3 regions of the Vagococcus sp. WN80Y genome follow, and region 3 is predicted to be linked to each of the others. Evidence: predicted binding sites of a transcription regulator. Region 3 holds the regulator's gene; each other region holds the start of a gene.
What was found. Region 3 encodes NrdR, which represses ribonucleotide reductase genes. Its sites were predicted from a motif close to ACACNATATATNGTGT; they were not measured.

Region 1 (7,907 bases), on a different contig from region 3:
ATTTGAATCGCTTGTCTAAAGGTTTGAGGTTTATTAGCAGGAACCACCTCACAAATATCCGCTAACTCAGTTAACTCTTTGCTGATAGTAGGATCACTTTCTTTGGCTGCCATTTCTCTCGCCAGACTCGCATAACGCTGTCCCATAATAATCATTCCTTCACAAGCCAATCTCATACTAGATAAGGTCGATTGTTTAGTCAGGGCATTTTTATCATGGGCAAAATCAAGCTGCTGGAGCTGTTGATCAATATCATAAATAAATTCGCGATAGCCTTTTTGGTAAATTTTGCCATCTGCAACAGTTTGGCCTAGTGCAAATTGCAAAAGTGGTTCTGTAAATAATCCCGCTTGATGTAATTGATGCCATTCTTTTGGGAGTGCATTAGAAATTCGGGTCATCATTGAGCGTTCTTGCCAATAAGGAATGATGATCTGTTCTTGTACACGGCGGTCATCAGCCGAGACACTAAAGGAAACTTTTTTACGAGCAGTCATTGTGTCAAAGTCTGCCAGTGAGTGGCAAGCAAGCTCAGGAAAGGTTGGAGCCGCCCATGGTTGATGCCCTTTTTCACCAATAATTAAAGACCTTTTATTGAAAAAAAGTGTTCGCTTCTCCATCAATTGCTTAAATGCTAGGCCTCTGAGAATTTCAATATCGCAGGTTCCTTCATGCTTTTTGTAAACATCGGTAATGATAACAGCTCTCTCCGTTGAAATAGACGCTTGATACTCATTTTCGCTTGCATGGCGCAACGCTTTAATTCTATCAGTGGAGCCCCTTAAAACTGGTTCAAGTGTGAGTGACATAATATATTTTCCTCCTTCAACAGGTTATAAATGGTCATAAAAGGCATAGTCACCCCCATTATATAACCGTTTAGTGAAAAAGTTAAGAATAATGTCAAGAAACTAATTAAATCCTCGCAAGTCTGTAAATAAATTTCATCATAGAAAATAAAAGCTAAAATTAATATTTCATTATTGTGAAATAAATTAAGAGGGGGAATTTGTTTTTTTGATTTGTATAGCTCTATTATAGCGTATCATTAAAAAAAATCAATATTTAGTTTCATTAATATGAAAAATTTTGATAATTTTTAAACAAAAGTTGACATTTTGTCAAAGTCATTTATAGTTTTATTTATAAGCGTGAAATTTTGTGATTATTTAAATCGTTAAAAGTAATTAATTAGCGAGAGGAGTATTGGCAAGCTATGGAGTCAATTGGAGAAGCAGTAAAAAAATTAAGAAAAGATCGTGGATACACTCTTAAGGATATAAGTAAACAGGCGAATTTGTCTATTGGGTATTTATCTCAATTTGAACGAGGAATTACAACGATTGCTGTTGAGCAGTTGGCAAAGATTGCTGATATTTTAGGAGTCTCAATTAATTATTTTTTTGATGATACTACGACAAGAGAAGAAGTTGTTACTCGTAGTTACGATCAGAGTGTTTTGCGAATTATTAATCAAAATATTTATAAGTCATTAAGCACGAATCCAGATAATAAAGAGATGATGCCGAAGTTAGTTGAGCTTTTGCCTAGTGCTAGTGCAGAGCGAGTAACCGCTGCGCCACATGAAGGAGAAGAGTTTATCTATATTTTGGAAGGGATTTTGACTTTGATTATTGATGGTGCAGAGCAACAGCTCTATCCAGGAGATTCAGCTCATTACTTGTCATCACGTCCTCATAATTGGGGCAACTATACGAATAAGATGGTTAAATTTATTGCAGTCCATACACCGAGCGATCTATAACCAATAATTCATAAACACACGAAAAAACAAACAAGTTTGAGGGGAATTGTCCTCAAGCTTGTTTGTTTTTTGATAAGTTTTAAGTGGTAGGCTTATTTTCTTGTGTAGTGGTTGTTTTAACCGATAGTTTATTTCGGCGTTTATCCCAAAGCATTAGCGCACCACCTGACACAATGAGAAAGGTAGCGGTCACGAGACTTAGTCCATCATAAACGCCAGTTTTTGCATTGGCGCTTAGCATAATAAGAATAAGCCCAAGGCTGATAAGACATAATCCATTTTTTGCCATCATTTCTTAGATATCTCCTTTCTCATTTTCAAACGATTATGTTATTTTTAGTCTTTTTCACCCAATGATGGGTCCATTTTGTTGGCAGCAATAATAAATGGTGCCCAAATGACAAAGGCAACAGCTAAATTGACTAGTGTTAGAACAATCGCGCGCCAGTCCCCAGCTGTGGCTAAAAATCCGCTAATAATAGCAGGCATAACCCAAATCACATTAACCACAACTGGTTTAACTAAACCGGCAATTGTGGCAGCGTAAGCGATTGAAGCTGTTGCCATCGGTGCTAAGATAAAGGGAATCATGAAGAGTGGATTCAGAACCACTGGCATCCCAAACATAATAGGTTCGTTGATGTTAAAAATTCCAGGTCCTAAAGAAAGTTTCCCAACTGTCAGATAATCCGCACGTTTAGATAATAGCAGTACACAGACAATCAAAACAAGGGTAACTCCCGCGCCACCAGGCCAAACAAAGGCTTCAAAACTACCTGCTACCCATTTGTATGGAATCGCATCGCCTCTTTGAAACGCATTAGTATTTTCAGTCATGGCAGTTCCATATAAGGTTTGTAGAACAGGAGACATTACATTTGTTCCGTGAATCCCAAAGAACCAAAGCAAGTGAACCATGAAAACGATAATAATAACAGCACCGAAACCTTGAGATAAATTGATCATTGGCGCTTGAATTGTTTCTGTGATCCAGTCAATCAAGCGTTGATCAGTCACTTTTGTAAAGGTAAAGTTAATAATTCCGACAACATATAGAGCGACAGCAGCTGGAATTATAGCTGCAAATGCTTTAGCAACGGCAGGTGGTACAGAATCGGGCATTTTAATTGTAATATTTTTTTGCATTAATTTAGCAAAAATAATGGTTGCAATAAAGCCAAAAATAATCGCTGTAAATAGACCCGATCCCCCCATATGCTTGCCAAAGTTGAAGTAACCCCAAGCACCAGTAGTTATTGTTTGGACACCGTCGTTAACAGCTACGACTCCGCCAGCCTCAGAAATAATAGTAACTGCCTCTTTGCCAAGCTCTTTTGGTAAAGTTAAGACTGCTTGTGCTGAGTCAGTAAGCCCCATAAAGAAAGCCGCTAATGAAACGACAGAACCAGATAATCGATCGACATCATATGCTTTTGCTAGATTAGAGCCCAACGTCATTGAAAATATAACCGCCATAATTGCAAGTGTACCTGTCCAAACAAAGCCATTGACGCCGATGATTGGTGCCATTGCTTCGACGAAGCCGTCGTAACCCCAGTCACGTGGAAAGTCACGTAAAAATGCGTTAAGCAATGTAGCGATAGCGCCCGCCATAGTAGCAGGCATAGTAGCGATAAACGCATCACGCAAAGCAACTAAGTGTTTTTGCGAACCAATCTTTGTAGCAGTAGGTAATATGTACCTTTCCATCCAATTCATTAAACCATTCATTTATCTTCCTCCTAGATAGTTAAATATATGAGTTAGTCCGATTCTAACTTTCTGATTAGCCTCCTATATTAATGTGACATAAAATAAGTTAACCGCGTTATATAAAACGGTTGCACTAACCTTAATATAAGCAAGAACTGTGCCAATGTTAATATTATGTTTCCTTATTAAATATAACGTTATAATGTTATCAATTTTTATTGAAGTGTGTAAAATAGATTACACGATTGCTTATTTAAATACACACTAAACAATTTTTTTTTTAAAGGGCCTATATACAATTTAAATTGACAGATATAAAATGAAAAGATATTATCTTAATTAAGAACCTTTATAAAGGGTCTTAATTAAGGGGGAGATGACGATTGATAAACCAAATCTCATGCGTGAAATGAATTTACAAACAATCCGACAATTGCTTCGTGGTCATAAAAGTCTTAGTAAAGCCGAATTAGCCATTAAGAGTGGTCTTAGTGTTGTGACGGTTAACTCCTTGATGAATCAACTAGCTGAATGTGGAGAAGTGATTCAACTCGAAAAAAGATTATCGACTGGGGGCAGGCCCGCGAGTCGCTTTTCTTATAATAATGATGCCCAGTTAGTACTGGCAATATGCTTATTTCAGCAAGGAATAACCGATCGAGCAGAGCTATTAGTCTGTAATTTAGCTGGGGAGGTAAAAAATCAATGGCAGCTATCTCTTAAGGATGTCACTATGCCTTTTTTTGCTACTTTAATTCAAGAAACTAAGCTGCAATATCCTGCTATTCAGCAAGTAGCAATTGGAATACCTGGTGTTGAAATTAAGGGAGAAGTGAAAGTGAGTGATATTGAGTTTCTTAAGGGAATTTCTTTAAGACATTACCTTGAAGAAACCTGCGATGTGCCAGTTGTCATTGAAAATGATGTTAACAGTGTCTTATTTGGATTTTGCCAAGCGCAACAAGTCAAAGATGAAACGGTTATCGCATTGTACTATCCTGATAATTATCCGCCTGGCAGTGCGGTCTATCTCCATAATCAAATTTATTATGGAGCAAATGGGCTGGTGGGTGAAATAAATCGACTTCCGTTATTGATTGAAGGGGTTGAAATGGAAAAAGCGACGGATAAATTGCTGGTAGAGTTGATTCAAACACTTGTGACCATGCTGATACTATATGATCCACATCGAATTATTATTTATAATAATCATTGGCAGGAAGAGGCGTTAGTGAGTGTTAAGCAGTATATTAGACAGCAGTTTAGTGAAATTGATTTGCCGGATATTAGTTTTTTGACAAGTTTCAATCAAGACTTCGTTAAAGGGGTAAAAAGATTAGCCATTCAAGCGCTAGTCTCTAATTAGTGGTAACTATGAGAAAGTAGGGATGAAGTGGCAACATTATTTTTGAGTATTATTTATATAACGTTTATTAGTTTGGGGTTACCTGACTCGTTATTAGGTGTCGGCTGGCCTGAGATGTACCGTGAATTTGGGGTTCCTCAAAGCTACGCTGGTCTGGTCTCGATGACGATTTCCTTTGGAACTATTACCTCAAGTTTCTTTAGTGGCAAATTAATTCGTAAATTTGGGACAGGAAAGCTAACGGCGGTCAGTGTACTTGGTACTGCAATGGCGTTGCTAGGGTTTAGTTTAGCTCCTAATTTTGGGTGGGTTATTGTCGCAGCTATCCCACTCGGATTGGGTGCAGGGGCTGTTGATGCGGCGCTAAATGAGTATGTAGCTGAAAACTATCAGGCTCATCATATGAATTGGCTTCACAGCTTTTGGGGAATCGGAGCATTGACTAGTCCTTTGATTATGTCTCAAGTACTGTCTCATGATCGATCTTGGCGGATGGGCTATCTTGTCGTATCACTTGTCCAGTTTGCGTTAGTGATCGTTCTATTTCTAACCTTACCGTTGTGGCGTAGTCGGGAAAAGCCAAAGAAAGAGGGGGGATCTGCAAAAGAGTCGGAGATTGGCATAACTGAGTTAGTCAAAATGAAGAAGGTTCGCTTAGCCCTTTATGCTTTTTTCTTATATATCGGTGTAGAAGCTACGATGGGACTGTGGTCAAGTAGTTATTTGATTAACGTGAAAGGCGTAGATAGTTCAAAAGCAGCTATTGCTGTTTCTGGTTTTTTTGGTTTTATTATGTTTGGGCGTTTACTTTCTGGTTTTTTATCACTACTATTAACCAATCGCCAGTTGATTCGAATCGGACAGGTGTTGATTATTTTAGGCGGTGTGCTTCTAATAGTCGCAACTAAGTTTCCTTTATTATTAGTTTCTGTGTGTTTAATTGGTTTTGGCTGTGCGCCAATCTATCCTGCGATGTTACATGAGACACCTGAACGCTTTGGTCAAAAAATTGCCCAACAAATTATGGGGATTCAAATGGCTATTGCCTATACAGGATCGGTTGTATTGCCTCCCTTATTCGGATTTTTAGTACCAGTTTTAGGGATGCATGTCTTACCAATTTTTCTTATTATTTATGGTGGTATCATGTACGTGGCTTCAGAATGGTTGAATCGCTTACTAATTTCTAAGGCAGAAGAATAGAATTTTTTGATGATGGTTATTCTTTGACAAATACTCTATATGGTATGTTAAGATAGTTAGGTACTAATATTGATACTATATATTGATTGGAAGTTGGGGGATATGAGCGTGATTGTATTAGCAGGCACAATTGGTGCAGGAAAATCAAGTTTAACAGAGATGATCGCAGAAAGATTGGGGAGTCAGGCGTTTTATGAGTCGGTTGAAAATAATGAGGTATTGCCGCTCTTTTATGCTGACCCTACTAAATATGCTTTTTTGTTGCAAATTTATTTTTTGAATAAGCGTTTTGCCAGTATTAAAGAAGCAATGCAAGAAGATGACAACGTATTAGACCGTTCTATTTATGAAGATTCGTTATTATTTCATTTAAATGCTGATCTTGGTCGAGCGTCAGACACAGAAGTTAAGGTATACGATGAATTATTAGCAAACATGTTAGAGGAATTACCTTATGCAGCGGAGAAAAAACACCCTGATTTGTTGGTGCATATTAAGATTTCCTTTGAAAAAATGCTGGAACGAATTGAAAAAAGAGGCCGTGATTATGAGCAGCTTTCCTATGATCCAACACTTTACGAGTATTATAAAGAGTTAAATCACCGGTACGATCAGTGGTTTGAAGAGTATGATCAGAGTCCGAAAATTCAGATTGACGGCGATCGACATGACTTTGTTGAAGACCCTTTGGCTAGAGAATACGTATTAAAATTAGTTGAGGAAAGGTTAGCCGAATTGAGAGATTAAATAAAACAGCTAAAACGCTTTGTAATAAAAGAGTTTTAGCTGTTTTATTTTGCTGAGAATGAGTCAACTTCAAAGAGTGACGCAATTTGCTGCAAATCAGTTTCAAATCGTTGACCCGTGATTGTATCGTAATAAGCAAGAGTATTTTGGTCTAGCTGCTGCGTAAGCGACCGTCGACCGCATCGATTGTAGATGTTCTTATCTTCAATAGTGGTCACTACTAATTGAAACTCATCAACAGAATGCTTGTTTTCTTTTAAAATAATTTCTAAGTCTGAGAAGTGCGCAAAAATGTCAATTGTTTCAAGAATCTCTATTTGAGTTATTTGTTGAAGTTGCTCATTCAAATAGTCTTGTATTTGCTTTGTGGCTTGTGGTGTTGAGTTGATAAAAAGTGCTAAATGGGCTCTTGCTTCTAAATCATGATGGTTGTAGAACTCTGAAAAAATGTTAGTGAGGGTCATGAGTTAAGCTCCTTTTTTATTAGCTTCTAATGATAGTTTATCATGAATTTATTTTTTTTAGGTAGTGATTAACTTGTCTAGTAAGATGGGAAAATGATAGTTAACTGATGATATTAAAGTTAGCAATTTAATTCCTGCCTACTGAATCAAGTAGCATCAACGTAAATCCACCTAAAGAAACACCTATAAACAGTCCAATAATTAACAAAATAGTACTAAAAAAAATAATCCACCTAAAAATAGATTTATTAGCTTTATATTTTCTGGATAAAATAAAGCCCAGTAGAGCAGGTAGTAAAGGTAGTAACAATATACCAAGTGCGAGTAGCGAAATTTTTAATGTAAGAAAACTATCTGATGGATTGATAAAAAACACCCCTTTTTTAATATTCTAACATACTTAATTGCTATAATCTTTATGATAGTCGAATTAGCTAGTTCCTCTGCTACTTAATTTATTAAGGGAGAAAAAGCTGAACAGACCATGAGTGAAAAAATGAAAAGGTTTTGTTGTTCTTTAAGTATGCTACCTCTCATGGTGATAATAATAGTAGAAATTAAAAAAAGACTAGCATCTCACAAAAGAGAATCTAGTCTTTTTCTAATTACTTCATTAGCCTGTGTCTCCATTATGGAGGCGGCGGGAGTC
Region 2 (7,907 bases), on a different contig from region 3:
GAACCCAGGTTTGCTACGACGTCCAATTATGATTGATGAAAAACGACTTCAAGTAGGATTTAATGAAGATGAAATTCGTCGTTTCTTGCCACGGGAAGTCCGTGCTTTAGAGTTACGCCACGCCCAATTAATGGCTGGTTTATAGAATGAGTCGATACCTCGTCTGTTTGGCGAGGTATTTTTAAGATTTTTTTCTTTACTTTTGTAGGTTTTAGGCTACAATGTGTCTATAGAGAATAATTACTAACTGAATTAGTATAGTAAAGAAGAGAGGTGTAGCCAATATGGAAATGGAGCGCATTAATGAGAATACTATTCGAGTATTAATTGAGAACGAAGATTTAGAGGAACGTGGGATTACCTTCTTGGATCTGTTAGGCAATCACAAACAAATCGAGAATTTCTTTTACAGTATTTTAGAAGAAGTAGATATTGATGAGCAATTCCAAGAAACAGACGCAGTCACGTTTCAGGTGCTACCGAATCGAAATGGTTTAGAGTTATTTATTAGTAAGAATATGATGATGGGGGACGATGGTGATATTCCTGAGCTATCAGATGTCATGAATCAAGATGCTTTCGGTGAGTTTGTTAAAAAGCAAATGTCAGATGGTACCCCTTTAGAAGAAATGCGCAGTCCTAGTAACCTCGATAAATATATTGACAACCTAGATTCTCCAATCATTGAATCTGTTGTCAAATTAGAGTCATTTGAAGATTTGATTCAGTTAGCTAAGATGGTTAAATTTGAAAATGTTATCACGCATCTATATCGATTAGAAGATGAGCCAGAAGCTTATTTCTTACATGTGATTTTCTTCTTAGAGGATACAACAGAAACTCAGGTTAACGATGATATGGCAGTTATTTTAGAGTTTTCAAGTCTGACTAAAATAACACCAGAGGTATTGGAAGAATACGGTCAATTAATCATGGAGCGTAGCGCGTTAGAGCAAACAAAGTATTATTTTAAGAAGTAATTGTGATTCTTAATAGTTAGCTGTTAGTTTCTTTTTAAGCGAAGCTATCAAAAAATGTTCTTATAAAAAAAGTGATTAGAAGGGATCTGTTTCTAATTGCTTTTTTTGTGCGTTTTAGTTGCTTAATAATTGCGAATTACGCTAGACTTATTCTTGTGAATAAAAATAGGAGTGGTAAAAATGACTCAATATAGAACATTATTGTTTGATGTAGATGAGACACTACTTAATTTTAAAGAAGGCCAATATAATGCTATGACTCAACTTTTTACAAGTCAAGGTGTAAGGTTGACACCTGAGATACGGCAGCTCTATGAGGTGAAAAATGCGGCGCTCTGGGAGGCTTTTGAAAAAGGAGAGCTAGCAAAGGAGCGAGTATTGGCTGATCGTTTTAGTTATATTTTTAGTGAGTGTGGCTTAGTTAGAGATGGGGCAGAGATGGATCAGATTTTTCGAGATTATTTGAAAGAGGAAGCGATTCTTTTGGATGGAGCTTTTGACACTGTATCGGAGTTGTCAACTAATCACCAATTGTATGTTGTCACCAATGGTGTGTCGGCTACGCAGTATCGTCGTTTAGAAAAAGCCCAGTTAATGCCATACTTTGCTGATGTTTTTGTTTCAGAGGATACTGGTTTTCAAAAACCCATGCCAGAGTTCTTTAACTATGCTTTTGAGCGAATCCTTGAATTTGAACTTGAGAAGACCTTGATTATTGGAGATTCGTTATTGGCAGATATTAAAGGTGGTAATAATGCGGGAATTGCTAGTTGCTGGTATAACCCGCATAATAGTATTAATCAGCATGGAATCACCCCAACTTATGAAATTGATCACTTAACTCAGCTACATGAAATTGTTTAATAATAAAAAAGATCAAGAGCTCATAATCAGAGCTCTTGATCTTTTCTATTATTAGTCCAACCCGATTAAGTAGTCGTCATCTTTCATTGCCTCTACAGAGCCTAGTAAATACCCATTCCCAACTTGCGAGAAGAAATCATGATTGCTGGTCCCTGTGGAGATACCATTCATGATGATTGGGTTCACGTCATTTGCTGTATCAGGGAAAAGTGGATTCAAACCTAAGTTCATCAAGGCTTTATTAGCATTATAACGTAAGAAGACTTTTACATCTTCAGTCCAGCCAAGCTCATCGTATAACAATTCGGCGTACTTTTCTTCGTTTTCATACAATTCATATAATAAGTTATACATCCAATCTTCCATCTTTTGTTGGTCATCCTCAGATAGTTGATTGAAACCTAATTGAAATTTATAGCCAATATAAGTTCCGTGAACAGATTCGTCACGAATAATTAATTTGATGATTTCTGCGACATTCGCCAGTTTGTTGTTACCCAAGTAATGAAGTGGTGTGTAAAAACCAGAATAGAATAAGAAGGTTTCAAGATAAACACTAGCTACTTTTCGTTCTAAGGGAGAACCATTCAAGTAAATATCATTGATAATTTTAGCTTTTTTTTGTAAGTATTCATTCGTGTTGGTCCAGTCAAAAATCTCATCAATTTCAGCTTTAGTATTCAACGTACTAAAAATGGAAGAGTAGCTTTTTGCGTGAACTGATTCCATAAATTGAATATTGTTTAGAACGGCTTCTTCGTGAGGTGTCCGGATATCATGACGAATGGCATCAACACCATTTTCAGATTGCAGCGTATCTAGCAATGTTAGACCACCAAAAACACGGCCAACAGTTTGTTTTTCTAATTCAGAAAGTGTCCGCCAATCATCTAAATCATTTGATAATGGAATACGTGTATCTAACCAGAATTGTTCTGTTAGCTTTTCCCATGTTGATTTATCAATGGCATCTTCGATGGCATTCCAGTTTATTGCTTCGTAATAAGTTTCACCCATTAGTCCATTTCCTCCTGTTTACCAGGCTTATTATGCCTGGATTAGTTGCATGCTCATTTCTGACAGAAAAATAGGGAAAAATGTGCAAGTAGTCATTGCAATCATTTTTCCGTCTATTTTTCAGGTTATCAGTCATTCTTTTTAGATGACACAGCTTTCGCATGAGTTACTACCGATTTCCTCTTCGTCATCAGTAAAGGTACGAATGTAGTAGATTGACTTAATTCCTTTATGGAAGGCATAGTGACGTAAAATATTTAGGTCACGAGTCGTTTGTTTAGGTGTCTCTTTCCACTCGTACAAGCCTTCAGGAATCTCTGAGCGCATGAAGAGCGTCATACTCATTCCTTGATCAATGTGCTGTTGAGCTGTCGCGTAGACATCAATGACTTTTCGCATGTCCATGTCATAAGCAGACTTGTAATAAGGTAACGTGTCATTGCTTAAATAAGGAGCAGGGTAGTAAATTTTTCCAATTTTTTTCTCTTGGCGTTCTTCAATCAGGCGCGTAATTGGATGAATACTAGCACTTGTATCATTAATATAAGAAATTGAGCCATTTGGTGCGACTGCAAGGCGATTTTGATGATACATGCCATCTTTTTTGATAGCGTCACGTAAGTTTGCCCAATCGTCAGCTGTTGGAATAAAAATACCAGCAAATAGTTCTTTAACTTTATCAAATTGAGGCGCGAACTCACCTGTTACATATTTATCGAAGTAAGTACCATTAGCGTAATCTGATTGTTCAAAGTTATGGAAGTTTTCGCCACGTTCTTTAGCGATATTATTACTTTCCACTAACGTCCAGTAGTTCAATAGCATAAAGTAGATATTCGTAAAGTCCAATGATTCAGGTGAGCCATACTCCATTTGATTTTTAGCAAAGTAAGAATGTAATCCCATTGCGCCTAAGCCAATCGTATGATTTAGGTCATTTCCATTTTTAATTGAAGGGACTACTTCAATATTTGAAGCGTCAGTAACATAAGTTAAGGCACGTGTCATTGTTCTAACAGATTTGCCAAAATCTTGACTGTTCATCAGATTAGGAATATTAGTTGATCCAAGGTTACAGCTAATATCAGTTCCCAAAACATCAAATTCTTGTCGATCATTGATTGCAGATGGCTGTTGAACTTGTAAGATTTCTGAGCAGAGATTACTCATGATGATTTTGCCATCAATCGGATTTTGACGATTAGCAGAATCAATATTAATAATGTAAGGATAGCCAGACTCTTGTTGTAACTTGCTGATCTCGTTTTCAAGATCACGAGCTTTGATTTTTGTTTTGCGAATCTTAGGGTTCGCAACTAACTTGTCGTATTCTTTTGTGATATCAAGATAAGAGAAAGGAACACCGTATTCTTTTTCAACACTGTAAGGACTAAATAAATACATGTCAGCATTTTTTCGTGCTAATTCATAAAATTTATCTGGAACGGTTAAGCCAAGAGAAAGAGTTTTAACACGGATTTTTTCATCCGCATTTTCTTTTTTTGTGGATAAAAACATTTCGATATCTGGGTGGAAAACATTGAGATAAACGACTCCAGCACCTTGACGTTGACCAAGTTGGTTGCTGTAGCTGAAGCTATCTTCAAATAATTTCATTACGGGTACAACACCGCTTGCGGCACCTTCGTAGCCCTTGATAGGTGCTCCTGCTTCACGCAAGTTATTTAGTGAAATACCAACACCACCACCAATACGTGAGAGCTGCAAAGCACTATTAATTGAGCGACCAATGCTATTCATGTCATCTGTTACTTGTAAGAGAAAACAAGAAACTAGCTCGCCACGACGTTTACGTCCAGCATTTAAGAAAGAGGGCGTCGCTGGCTGGTAGCGTTGGTGAATCATTTCGTCAGCAATTGCTAATGCCAATTCTTCGTTACCTTCTGCAAAATATAAAGCGTTAAAGGCAACTCGGTCTTCATAGCGCTCTAGGTATTGTGAGCCATCGTTACTTTTAAGGGCATATTGAGAATAAAATTTGTATGCAGCCATAAATGACTTAAATTCAAAGTGCTGCTCACCTAAGAAGGTATACAGAGAATCAATAAAATCGATAGAGTAGTTGCGAATGAACGCTTCCTCGATAAATTCATGTTCAATTAAATAGTCGATTTTTTCTTTTGTAGAAGAAAAGGCCATTGTGTTCGGTTCGACATTTTCTAAGAAAAAGGCTTCAAGGGCTTCCTTGTCTTTGTTTAATGGGATTTGACCATCAACAGGACGATTAATCTCATTGTTTAATTTGAAGTAACTTACTTCATCTAGTTGTTTTAGACTCAATTTCACTCACTACTTTCTTAAAGTTTTTTACATCATCCGGCGTACCATTCATCTCAAAATCAAAAAGCAAACTCACACCATATTTCACAGCTAAATCTTTTGCTGTGTAAACATATAAGTCTCCGAAGTTTAAATTGCCACTACCGGCGACTCCTTTTAGGTGGTATCGATTGCTCTTAAACTCAATAAAGTCGTCCGCTACCTCGGTAATATCTCTATCGTAAGTAGGGACGACTAATATATAAGGTTCATTTAGTTCGTGGAAAGGGTTGGTTTGATCAATTTCATAAGCAGGTAATCCCACTTTCTTTATAAAGCGTCTGGTCTGTCCAGTGACACTAAAATAAACAAGTTTCATCTTAAACGGCTAATGCTCTTAATTGATCGGGTCTGAAACCGACAATTGTTACATCTTCGCTAGCAGTTACGACAGGGACACTACGGTAGCCTTGATCTTTTAACCAATCTATATATTGTGGTTCTGTATCGATGTTTACTTCACTATAAGAAATATTTTTATCGGTCAAAAACCGTTTAGTCATTTTGCATTGAGGACAATTGTCCTTCGTATATAAAGTGATGTTAGTCATGTTAATTACCTCCAAGAAATTTCGTTTTTAACTAATTACTAGTATACCCCCTACAAAAAAAAAGTCAACTCAAAAACACTATATATTGTGGGTGAAATGTAAATGAACACAACTCTTGGTAGGTGTTAATCTTCACAAAACCGATTTATCGAGCTTTCATATTGATTTTCATGAGAAATAAAGTGTTGAAATAGTTAAAAAAATTTTTTAGATACATCATCTAGTTAATAGCGATCGCTTTCTTTTGTAAGAGGGCTAATTATGGGAGCGAATAAGAGTATTTTAGTGAGAAACTTATTATCTATATGTTGTGTGTACTAAAAGTGCTTTTTTATTCTTATTAGATACTTTGAGTGAAAAAAATGAGTCAAATTTCACTACTTAGAATAGCAGGATTTGGTGAGAAAGTTAACAATATGTAGTGAAATTACATTGACAAATCGTATGTAGGGGGCTAATATAAAGATAATGATTGAGAATGATTATCACTATCGTTAACGGAAGGTATGTGAAAATATCAACAAGTGAAAAAATATAGCGAGGTGAAAGAATGATTAATTTACAAGAAGGTACTATCGGCGCTCTTTATTACTTTAAAGAGGTCATTGACGCTAGGTCATCAGAGCGGCATTTAGCTAATTTAGGCTTTGTCAAAGGGGCAGAAATTAGAATTATATCACGAGACAATCAAGGTGGTTTAATTATTATGGTTAAAGAAGCACGTTTAGCTATAAGTCAAAGTGTGGCTAGCCAAGTGATGGTTTTAACTGAAAGTGATCAACCAGTGTCTTATCAGACCTTAGATGGGATTCGAGTTGGAACAGTAACTAAAGTTGAGTCTGTTTTAGGGAGTGGTGTTATTCGTCGTCGCTTGATGGATATGGGATTGACTCGTGGTGTTGACGTCATGATTCGCAAAGTTGCTCCTTTAGGTGACCCGATTGAAGTAACCATTCGTGGATATGAATTAACCTTGCGTAAAGCGGAAGCTGAACTAGTTTTAGTAAAGGATGTACAGCCAAATGACAATTAAACGTATCGCATTTGCAGGAAATCCCAATAGTGGTAAGACGAGCTTGTTCAATGAGCTTACAGGTGCTAATCAGTCTGTCGGTAACTGGCCTGGTGTGACAGTGGAACGAAAAGAAGGGCACTATAAAAAAGATAAAACTATCTTGATTCAAGATTTACCTGGTATTTATTCATTGGCACCTTATACGCCAGAAGAAGTAGTGGCCCGTAACTATTTGTTACAAGATCGTCCAGATGCCATTGTCAATGTAGTTGATGGAACTAATTTAGAACGAAATCTATATTTAAGCTTACAATTAATGGATTTAGGAATTCCTGTCGTGATTGCACTAAATATGATGGATGTCTTAAAAAAACAAAATAAAGAAGTTAATATAGAGAAGCTAGCCTATGGTTTAGGTGTTGAGGTAGTTGGGACGAGTGCAGTTAAGCGCCAAGGGATTGATCAGGTCATGGAAACTGCTGTGGCGGTTATTAAAGAGCGACCTAGACAACAGCAGCCGATTACGTATGATGCACGTTTAGAAACAGCTCTGCAAGAAATCTCTTCTATTATAGAAGGAAAAAAAGTTTTATCAATAGTTGGACGAATGGTTGCTAATGAAACTATACGTTGGTATAGTATGAAATTATTTGAAAGAGATGCACAGGTATTAGCGGATATTGATTTATCGACTAAAGAAAAAATAGAAATTGAAGAAATTATTACTATTACTGAAAAAATAGTTAGTGATGATAGTGAAAGCATTTTAATTAATGAGCGTTATGATTACATTACGAAGCTTGTCAAACTCTGTGTGATTGATCAAGGGGATTTTAAATTAACAGTGAGTGATAAGCTGGATAGATTGGTGACGAATCGCTTCTTAGCGTTACCGATTTTTGCCTTTATTATGTGGTTGGTCTACTATGTTTCGATTCAAACGGTTGGAACGATGGGGACAGATTGGGTGAATGAGACTTTATTTGGAGAAATTGTTCCTTCGACTGTTTCAGGCTGGCTTGAACAATTAAGTGTTGCTAGCTGGATGCAGAGTTTGATTTTAGATGGGATAATAGCGGGTGTGGGGGCTGTTCTAGGATTTGTCCCACAATTAATTGTTCTCTTTCTGTGTTTAGCGAT
Region 3 (7,907 bases):
ATCAAGGTTGATAAGATGAAAGATGTTGTCACTCTTTCGGTTACAGCGGTTAATGAGGCCGAAGATCGTGTATTAGATGCAGTTGTGATGGTTAAACCGCCAATAGTAACAGAAGTTGAAGAAAGTAAGGAGCAATAATTATGGAACAAAATCAATTTAATCAAGTTTCCCAGAGATCAGATGCTGGTCTAAGTGCCTTTTTTGCACGAATATATGGATATTTGGCTATGGGAATCGCGATTAGCGCAGTTACATCGTATTTGGTTTTAGGGGTCTTCTATAATCAAGTGGATTCATTTATAAGTGGAATACCGTTTGGCCTAACCTTAATATGGGTGGCTGAAATAGCATTGGTGATCTTTTTAAGTGCTAAAGCAGTAAAGAATCCAAGTCTAGCTTTAGGTGGCTTTATTGTTTACTCAATAATTAATGGGATTACAATAAGTTTTACGTTGTATATGTATAGTGAAAAAACTATAACCTCTGCATTTATTGCAGCTGCGGTAACATTTGGAGTAATGGCAGTCTTTGGAACACGTACTCAAAAGGATCTTAGTGCAATGGGACAAGCTATGAGAACGGCTTTGATTGGTGTGATTGTCGTAATCCTATTAAATGTTTTTTTCTTGCGAAGTGAGCCTTTGATGTTATTCATCTCAATCGTGACAGTCTTTGTTTTTGCAGGACTAACTGCTTATGATCATCAAAGAATTAAAGCAATTTATAATCAGGTAGGGGACGCTCCAGAGCTTAAAGGGATGGCCGTCTTTTGCGCTTTACAACTATACTTAGATTTCATTAACTTACTGTTAGCTTTCTTACGTATTTTTGGTAGAGATTAATTATTTTACTTATTAACTTCCTCTTTGCATTTGGCAGAGAGGAAGTTTTTTTGAGAAATAGGAATTAGTATGAGCTAAAAAAATGGTTGTTTCAGTTACTTAACTTCGCAAACTAAGTTGTTTTTTGGTAAAATAGAGAAGAGTTTCAAGAATGGAGAAATGTTATGACGAAAAATAAATTGTTATTGATTGATGGTAATAGTGTGGCTTTTAGAGCATTCTACGCTATTCAAAACTTTGAGTCCTTTAAAACAAAAAGTGGCTTACATACAAACGCGATTCTTTTTTTTAACAATATGCTAGATAATATCATGCAAAAGGAAGAACCAAGTCATGTGTTGATTGCGTTTGATGCAGGGAAAACGACATTCCGTCATGCTTTTTTTGACGATTATAAAGCTGGAAGAGCTAAAACACCTGGTGAGTTTAAGGAGCAAATGCCTTATATTCGCGAACTAATTGAGGCGTTTGGTATTGAACACTATGAATTAGCAGATTATGAAGCTGATGATATTATAGGAACTTTAGCACGTCGTGTGGGTGCGGAGGATTTTGAAGTAGTTGTCATCTCTGGCGATAAGGATTTGACTCAGCTAGCAGATGAGAATATTCGGGTAGAGGTGACTGCCAAAGGAGTTAGTGAGTTAGTTACTTATACACCAGAATTTATTAAGGAAAAATACGGCTTATCGCCCTTACAAATAATTGATATGAAAGGTCTTGCTGGTGATAACTCAGATAATATCCCTGGCGTCACTCGAGTTGGTGAAAAAACAGCAATAAAATTATTGGCAGAGTATGGGTCAGTCGAAGGTCTATACGAGCACATTGATGAGCTAAAGCCAAGCAAAATGAAAGAAAATTTAATTAATGATAAAGAGCAAGCTTTTTTAAGTAAAAAATTAGCGACAATTGACGTGGATGCGCCAATTGAGGTTACGGTTGATAAATTGGTCTACAACGGTAAGAATTTAGAAAAATTAGTGCCTTTTTATCGTGAAATGGAATTTAAGCAACAATTAAATAAGTTAGACACATCAGGGTTAACTGAAACGAGTGAGCCTCTTGCTGAAGTTGTGTATGAAGTAGTAACTGATGCTGAAACTAGTATGTTTAGTGATCAGATGAGTCTTTATGTTGAGATGCTTGAACCTAATTATCATACTTCGGATATTTCTGGTGTCTCTTGGGGAACTGCTGATAAATTGTATGTGTCTTATGGCGATGAAATTTTGCATCAAGCGTCATTTAAAGAGTGGCTTGAGGATGAGAACCTGACTAAAATTGTCTATGATGCGAAAGCAAATCAAGTGGCACTTAAGCGTTATGATAGTGAGTTGAAGGGGGTGACTTTTGACGTTTTGTTAGCCTCATATCTAATTGATACGAATGATAAAAGTGAAGACTTAGCAGAGGTTGCTTTTAATTACGAGTATTATGATATTGATACAGATGAAAGCGTCTATGGCAAAGGAGCTAAAAAAGGTTTGCCAGAGGACGATGAGTTACTTTTTAAACATTTAGCGCGAAAAGTTAAGGCATTAGCTAGTTTGCAACCTAAGTTGGATGAGTTGTTGGTTGAAAAAGAACAGCATGAGCTTTTTTATGACATGGAATTGCCGTTGTCACATGTTTTAGGAGAGATGGAAATTGAAGGCATTAAGGTCAACGCTCAACGACTACAGGAGATGAAACAAGAGTTTGCGATACAACTTAAAGGAATTGAGGAACGAATCTATGAATTAGCTGGAGAAGAATTTAATATTAATTCGCCCAAACAATTAGGTGTTATTCTATTTGAAAAAATGCAGTTGCCTGTAATTAAAAAAACTAAAACAGGTTATTCAACAGCTGTGGATGTTTTGGAACAATTGAAAGATCAAGCACCGATTGTTGAATATATTTTAGAGTACCGCCAAATAGCGAAAATCCAATCAACTTATGTTGAGGGACTACTCAAAGTAATCCAACCTGATGGTAAAATCCACACTCGTTACGTCCAAACACTTACTCAAACTGGTCGTCTTAGTTCTGTTGATCCGAATTTGCAGAATATCCCCATTCGTTTAGAAGAGGGACGAAAAATTCGTCAAGCATTCGTCCCTCGCAAAAAGGATTGGCAAATTTTTTCATCAGATTATTCTCAAATTGAGTTGCGAGTGTTAGCTGATATAGCGAAAGATCAACATATGCGTGAGGCGTTTGTTGAAGGTCAAGATATTCATGCCAGTACGGCAATGCGTGTCTTCGGTATTTCGTCAGAAAATGAAGTGACTGGCAATATCAGACGACAAGCCAAAGCGGTCAATTTTGGAATTGTATATGGCATTAGTGATTATGGCTTGTCACAAAACTTGGGAATTTCTCGTAAGGAAGCTCAGCAGTTCATTGATACTTATTTTGAAAAGTATCCTGATATTAAAACGTATATGGAAACTATCGTTCGTGATGCTAAGGATAAAGGCTATGTTGAAACTCTGTGGCATCGTCGTCGTTACCTACCTGATATTAACGCACGGAATTTTAATTTGCGTACATTTGCTGAAAGAACAGCAATAAATACTCCGATTCAAGGGAGCGCAGCAGACATTTTAAAAATTGCAATGATTAAAATGGCTAAGCGTCTGAAAGAAGAAAAATTAGAAGCAACAATGTTATTGCAAGTTCACGATGAGCTAGTCTTTGAAGCGCCAAAGGAAGAAATTCCTCAATTAGAGAAACTTGTGAAAGAGGTAATGGAAAACGCCGTAGAACTAAGTGTGCCACTAAAAGCTGACAGCAGCTATGGTGACACATGGTATGAAGCAAAATAGACGTTAGATAAGTTGGGATAAGAGGATAGTGACTTTTATCCCAACTTTCTACTTTTCGTGACGTTTAATCGAAAGCAATAATTTTATGACTATTTTATAAGGAGGGTTAGACATATGCCTGAATTACCAGAAGTTGAAGCGGTTCGTACAGGTCTGGAGCAGTTAATTGTTGGAAAAGTGATTAGTCAGGTACAGGTATTTTGGCCGCGTATTATTGAAAGTCCTGAGGTGGAGTCATTTAAAGGTAATTTGATTGGTGAAACGGTTGAGGGGATTAGTCGTCGTGGTAAATTTTTAATTATCCACTTCACTCATTATGAAATGATTTCTCATCTGCGAATGGAGGGCAAATATGAGTTTCATCAGCAAGAGGACGAGCTGGCCAAACATACTCATGTATTGTTTGATTTCACTGATGGCACTCAGTTACGTTACTTAGATGTTCGAAAGTTTGGTCGGATGGCACTTTTGCCAAAGGGGCTGGCATCAGAGTATGGCGGAATTTTAAAATTGGGTCCAGAACCAGTTCCTGAGACGTTTTTCTTAAAGGAATTTGCCGCGGGATTGAAAAAGTCTAATAAAGCTATTAAACCGCTATTATTGGACCAAAAGCTAGTGACAGGTTTAGGAAATATCTATGTAGATGAGGCTCTTTATGAAGCGAAGATTCATCCGGAACAACCAGCAGTTAGCTTGAAAGCGAAAGGGGTTCAAGATCTTTATCATGCTATTATCGATGTGTTAGGTCAGGCTGTTGAAGCTGGTGGAACAACCATTAGAACGTATAAAAATGCTCTTGGCGAGGCTGGGAAGTTTCAAGTGTCGCTAAATGTATATGGACAAACAGGAGTCCCTTGTCCACGTTGCGGTACTGCTATAATTAAAACGAAAGTGGCGCAACGGGGAACTCATTACTGTCCTAATTGTCAAAAATTGCATCAACGAAAGGTCAGGTGAGACCGTTGACAGTTGTATTAGGATTAACTGGAAGTATTGCGACAGGGAAGTCAACGGTTGCTCGTTATTTTGCTAGTCATAATATTCCAATTGTGGATTCAGATATTATTGCCAGGAAAGTTGTGGAGCCAGGGACAGTTGGTTTGAGAAAAATTAGTAAGAGTTTCGGTGAGACTATCTTAAGTGAGGATGGCAGCTTGAATCGAAAAAAATTGGGGGCTCTTGTTTTTTCAGATGAGGAGAAACGGAAGCTTTTGAATCAAATTCTTCATGATGAATTAGATTATGCTATTTCAAAAGAAATAGCTCAGTGGGTAGATAAGAAGGTACCACTGGTCGTTGTCGATGTCCCTTTAATGTATGAAGCTAAATACGATGAAAAGGTTGATAAGGTGATGGTGGTTTATGTGTCAGAGCAGATTCAGTTAAATCGTTTAATGAAGCGTGATCAGTTATCGGAAGTAGAAGCCGAAAAACGGATGTCGAGTCAAATGTCAATTGATGAGAAACGACAACTTGCAGATTATGTGATTGATAATTCTGGTACTGTGATTGAAACAGAGAAGCAACTAGCGAAGTGGATGGACGCCTTTAAGCTAAAATAAAACAAAAGAACGAGCCTCTTGAAAAATACCAAGAGGTTCGTTCTTTCTGTATTAATCAGTGTATAAGGACTATACCATTCACTAGTTTTCATGTTATAATAACTGTATAAAAAAGATATTTACCTATTAAAATAGATAGAATACACGAGGTGGAAAAGATGCAGTGTCCAAAGTGTCAATATAACGGGTCCCGTGTCGTCGATAGTAGACCTGCTGATGAAGGCCGTGCCATTAGAAGAAGAAGAGAATGTGAGTCATGTGGGTTTCGATTTACAACATTTGAACGGATAGAAGCAGCACCATTATTAGTTATTAAAAAGAATGGTGGACGTGAAGAATTTAATCGTGACAAAATATTAAGAGGGTTGATTCGATCAGCCGAAAAACGCCCAGTTTCAATGGAACAAATGGAACAAATTGTGGATCAGGTTGAAAATCAAGTCCGTGGTTTAGGTGAAAATGAAGTGTCTACGACAAAAATTGGCGAATATGTAATGGAGTATTTAGTTGATTTTGATGAAATAGCTTATATCCGTTTTGCAAGTGTTTATCGTCAGTTCAAGGACATGGGGGTCTTCTTAAAAGAAATGCAGGACATTTTGAATAAAGAAGAAGAACCGCCAGCATCATAAGAAATAAAGGAGGTAGCGATTTGAATAGTTCGTGGAAGCAACTTCATCCGCAAGACAGTTTTACTGTCAAATTGGCAGCTCCGATTACTAATCATGATGAACATTTATTGAGTTATTTATACCAGCCGATTATTGGTATGGATGCATTTAGCATTTATCACACTTTTTTGACGGCAGTTGATGAGTTTGAGTATGATAGTTATGAGATGCGACATTCTGATTTATTCAATCAATTAAATATTGATTTACCTCGCTTGTTTAACGCTCGAGTGAAGCTAGAAGGAATAGGGCTATTGCGAGTTTTTGCTAAAGAAAAAGCAGGACATCGTCAGTTCATTTATGAATTGCAGTCGCCTTTAAAAGCTGATGATCTATTTAATGATGATGTCTTATCACTCTTACTCCTTGCTAGTGTGGGGGAGCAACGCTATCAAGCTTTAATCAGGCGATTTGCTATTCCGCAAGTAGATGTTACTGAGTTTACAGAAGTCACTAAAAAGTTTGTAGATGTGTATCAACTTAATCAAGAAAGTTTAGCTTCCCATGAAGAGACGATTAATCAGGCGAAGGAAGCATTTCAAGGGAGTACAAAGTCGAAAATTTCGAGTGTGACAGACAGTTTTGACTGGCCATATTTTGTTAGTCTTTTGGACGGCTTGTACATTGATAAAGAGCAAATTCAACAGGAGTTAAAGGAGACAGTTTTTACCTTACATCAGCTTTACGGTATTAACGAACTGGATATGAAAAACTTAGTGGAAAATGAAGTTGATTTCATCACTAATAAAGTTGCTATAAACCAACTTAGAAAAAGTGTGGTCTTAAAGTATCATGGTGCTAAAAAACAAGCGCCTATGGCTATGGAAGAGCAAGCGAAAGAATTGTCTCTAGATGATCAACTAATTCGTCGTCGCAACACGCTAAAATTGCAAGGTTACAATGATGGTGAAATTCAAGTGATTACTTCTAGTGAGAGTATTTCACCCATGATTTTTTTAAGTGCCATAAAGAAGCAAAAAGGTGGGTTTGTCGCAAACGAAGAACGTTGGGCAGTCGAAAATTTGGTTAAGCAATCAGGTTTGCCTGACGCAGTAATTAATGTGTTAATTCATTACATATTAGTAGGAAAAGGTAACGCCGTATTAAATCAGAAGTTTGCCAATTCAATTGCGAACGATTGGGCTCAGGCGCATATAGTTTCACCGGAAGAGGCGTTAACAAAAGTGAAAGAAATTGGGGCAGCAGCTCAAAAACAAGCGAGCACTCCTCGTAAATCGACTAATTACCATAAACAAAATTCTGGTCGGAAAGAAACTTTGCCTGAATGGGTAGGAAGTACTAAGGTAGAGACAAAAGTATCGCAAGAAGAAGAAGCATACTTTAAAGAGCAATTGCGCAAGATGCGTGAAAAAGGGAAAGAAGGTGAATCGTAATGGAGGACGTAGGCAAAGAAATGACCAAAGTTATTAATCAACGGGATTGGTCTGAGCGCTTTGATAAACTGGTGCAAGAGGTTTTAAAAGATTCTGATGTAATTACCTTTATTGAGGCCCATAAAGATAAGTTGACTAAGGAAGATATTGATAAAAGCTACTCAAAACTCTATGAGTTTGTTCAAGAGAAGCGTAAATTTTTATTGAATGATCCAACAATGATTGCACCAGGATATGAACCGAAGTTGTTTATGAATTTCCATTATATTGATGTCACTTATGTTCCGACGGAAGAGCTGTTGGCTCGCCAAAAAGAGGAAGAAATTCGTGGACGAGTCAAGGCGATGGATATGCCTCGTGATATTCGAGAAGCTAGTATGGATTATTTTGAAATTACGTCTGAGCGTAAAGAAGCCTTACAAGCTGCTTTTGATTTTGTTAGTAAGTACAAAGAGGATCCCAAACACTTTCATCAAGGCTTGTATTTACAGGGGTCCTTTGGTGTAGGGAAAACTTATTTACTAGGTGCGCTGGCTCAAGAATTAGCTGAATATGGCTATAGAACGACGCTGATGCACTTCCCAACCTTTGCTGTGGAGATGAAACAATCTATAGCAAACAACAG

Region 1: a site for NrdR is predicted at 6,078-6,093, ahead of AC5KOD_RS21410 (deoxynucleoside kinase). Genes of this name have one in related genera too.
Region 2: a site for NrdR is predicted at 5,828-5,843, ahead of nrdH (glutaredoxin-like protein NrdH). Genes of this name have one in related genera too.

What each region holds. Positions count from the first base shown of each region.
Region 1 is NZ_JCAQHY010000175.1:43,619-51,525, forward strand. Features, by position in the region: gene hypD (trans-4-hydroxy-L-proline dehydratase) at 1-809, opposite strand, end outside; gene AC5KOD_RS21385 (helix-turn-helix domain-containing protein) at 1,217-1,765, shown strand; gene AC5KOD_RS21390 (DUF3188 domain-containing protein) at 1,845-2,057, opposite strand; gene AC5KOD_RS21395 (PTS sugar transporter subunit IIC) at 2,102-3,496, opposite strand; gene AC5KOD_RS21400 (ROK family protein) at 3,855-4,844, shown strand; gene AC5KOD_RS21405 (MFS transporter) at 4,872-6,047, shown strand; gene AC5KOD_RS21410 (deoxynucleoside kinase) at 6,150-6,794, shown strand; gene AC5KOD_RS21415 (hypothetical protein) at 6,839-7,258, opposite strand; RNA gene ssrA (transfer-messenger RNA) at 7,888-7,907, opposite strand, start outside.
Region 2 is NZ_JCAQHY010000147.1:30,377-38,283, reverse strand. Features, by position in the region: gene spxA (transcriptional regulator SpxA) at 1-145, shown strand, start outside; gene AC5KOD_RS10260 (adaptor protein MecA) at 285-980, shown strand; gene AC5KOD_RS10255 (YjjG family noncanonical pyrimidine nucleotidase) at 1,161-1,844, shown strand; gene nrdF (class 1b ribonucleoside-diphosphate reductase subunit beta) at 1,896-2,861, opposite strand; gene nrdE (class 1b ribonucleoside-diphosphate reductase subunit alpha) at 3,003-5,162, opposite strand; gene nrdI (class Ib ribonucleoside-diphosphate reductase assembly flavoprotein NrdI) at 5,140-5,520, opposite strand; gene nrdH (glutaredoxin-like protein NrdH) at 5,522-5,752, opposite strand; gene AC5KOD_RS10230 (FeoA family protein) at 6,303-6,785, shown strand; gene feoB (ferrous iron transport protein B) at 6,775-7,907, shown strand, end outside.
Region 3 is NZ_JCAQHY010000159.1:50,124-58,030, forward strand. Features, by position in the region: gene AC5KOD_RS13755 (MaoC family dehydratase) at 1-138, shown strand, start outside; gene AC5KOD_RS13760 (Bax inhibitor-1/YccA family protein) at 141-842, shown strand; gene polA (DNA polymerase I) at 1,007-3,655, shown strand; gene mutM (DNA-formamidopyrimidine glycosylase) at 3,770-4,612, shown strand; gene coaE (dephospho-CoA kinase) at 4,618-5,217, shown strand; gene nrdR (transcriptional regulator NrdR) at 5,376-5,849, shown strand; gene AC5KOD_RS13785 (replication initiation and membrane attachment family protein) at 5,870-7,282, shown strand; gene dnaI (primosomal protein DnaI) at 7,282-7,907, shown strand, end outside.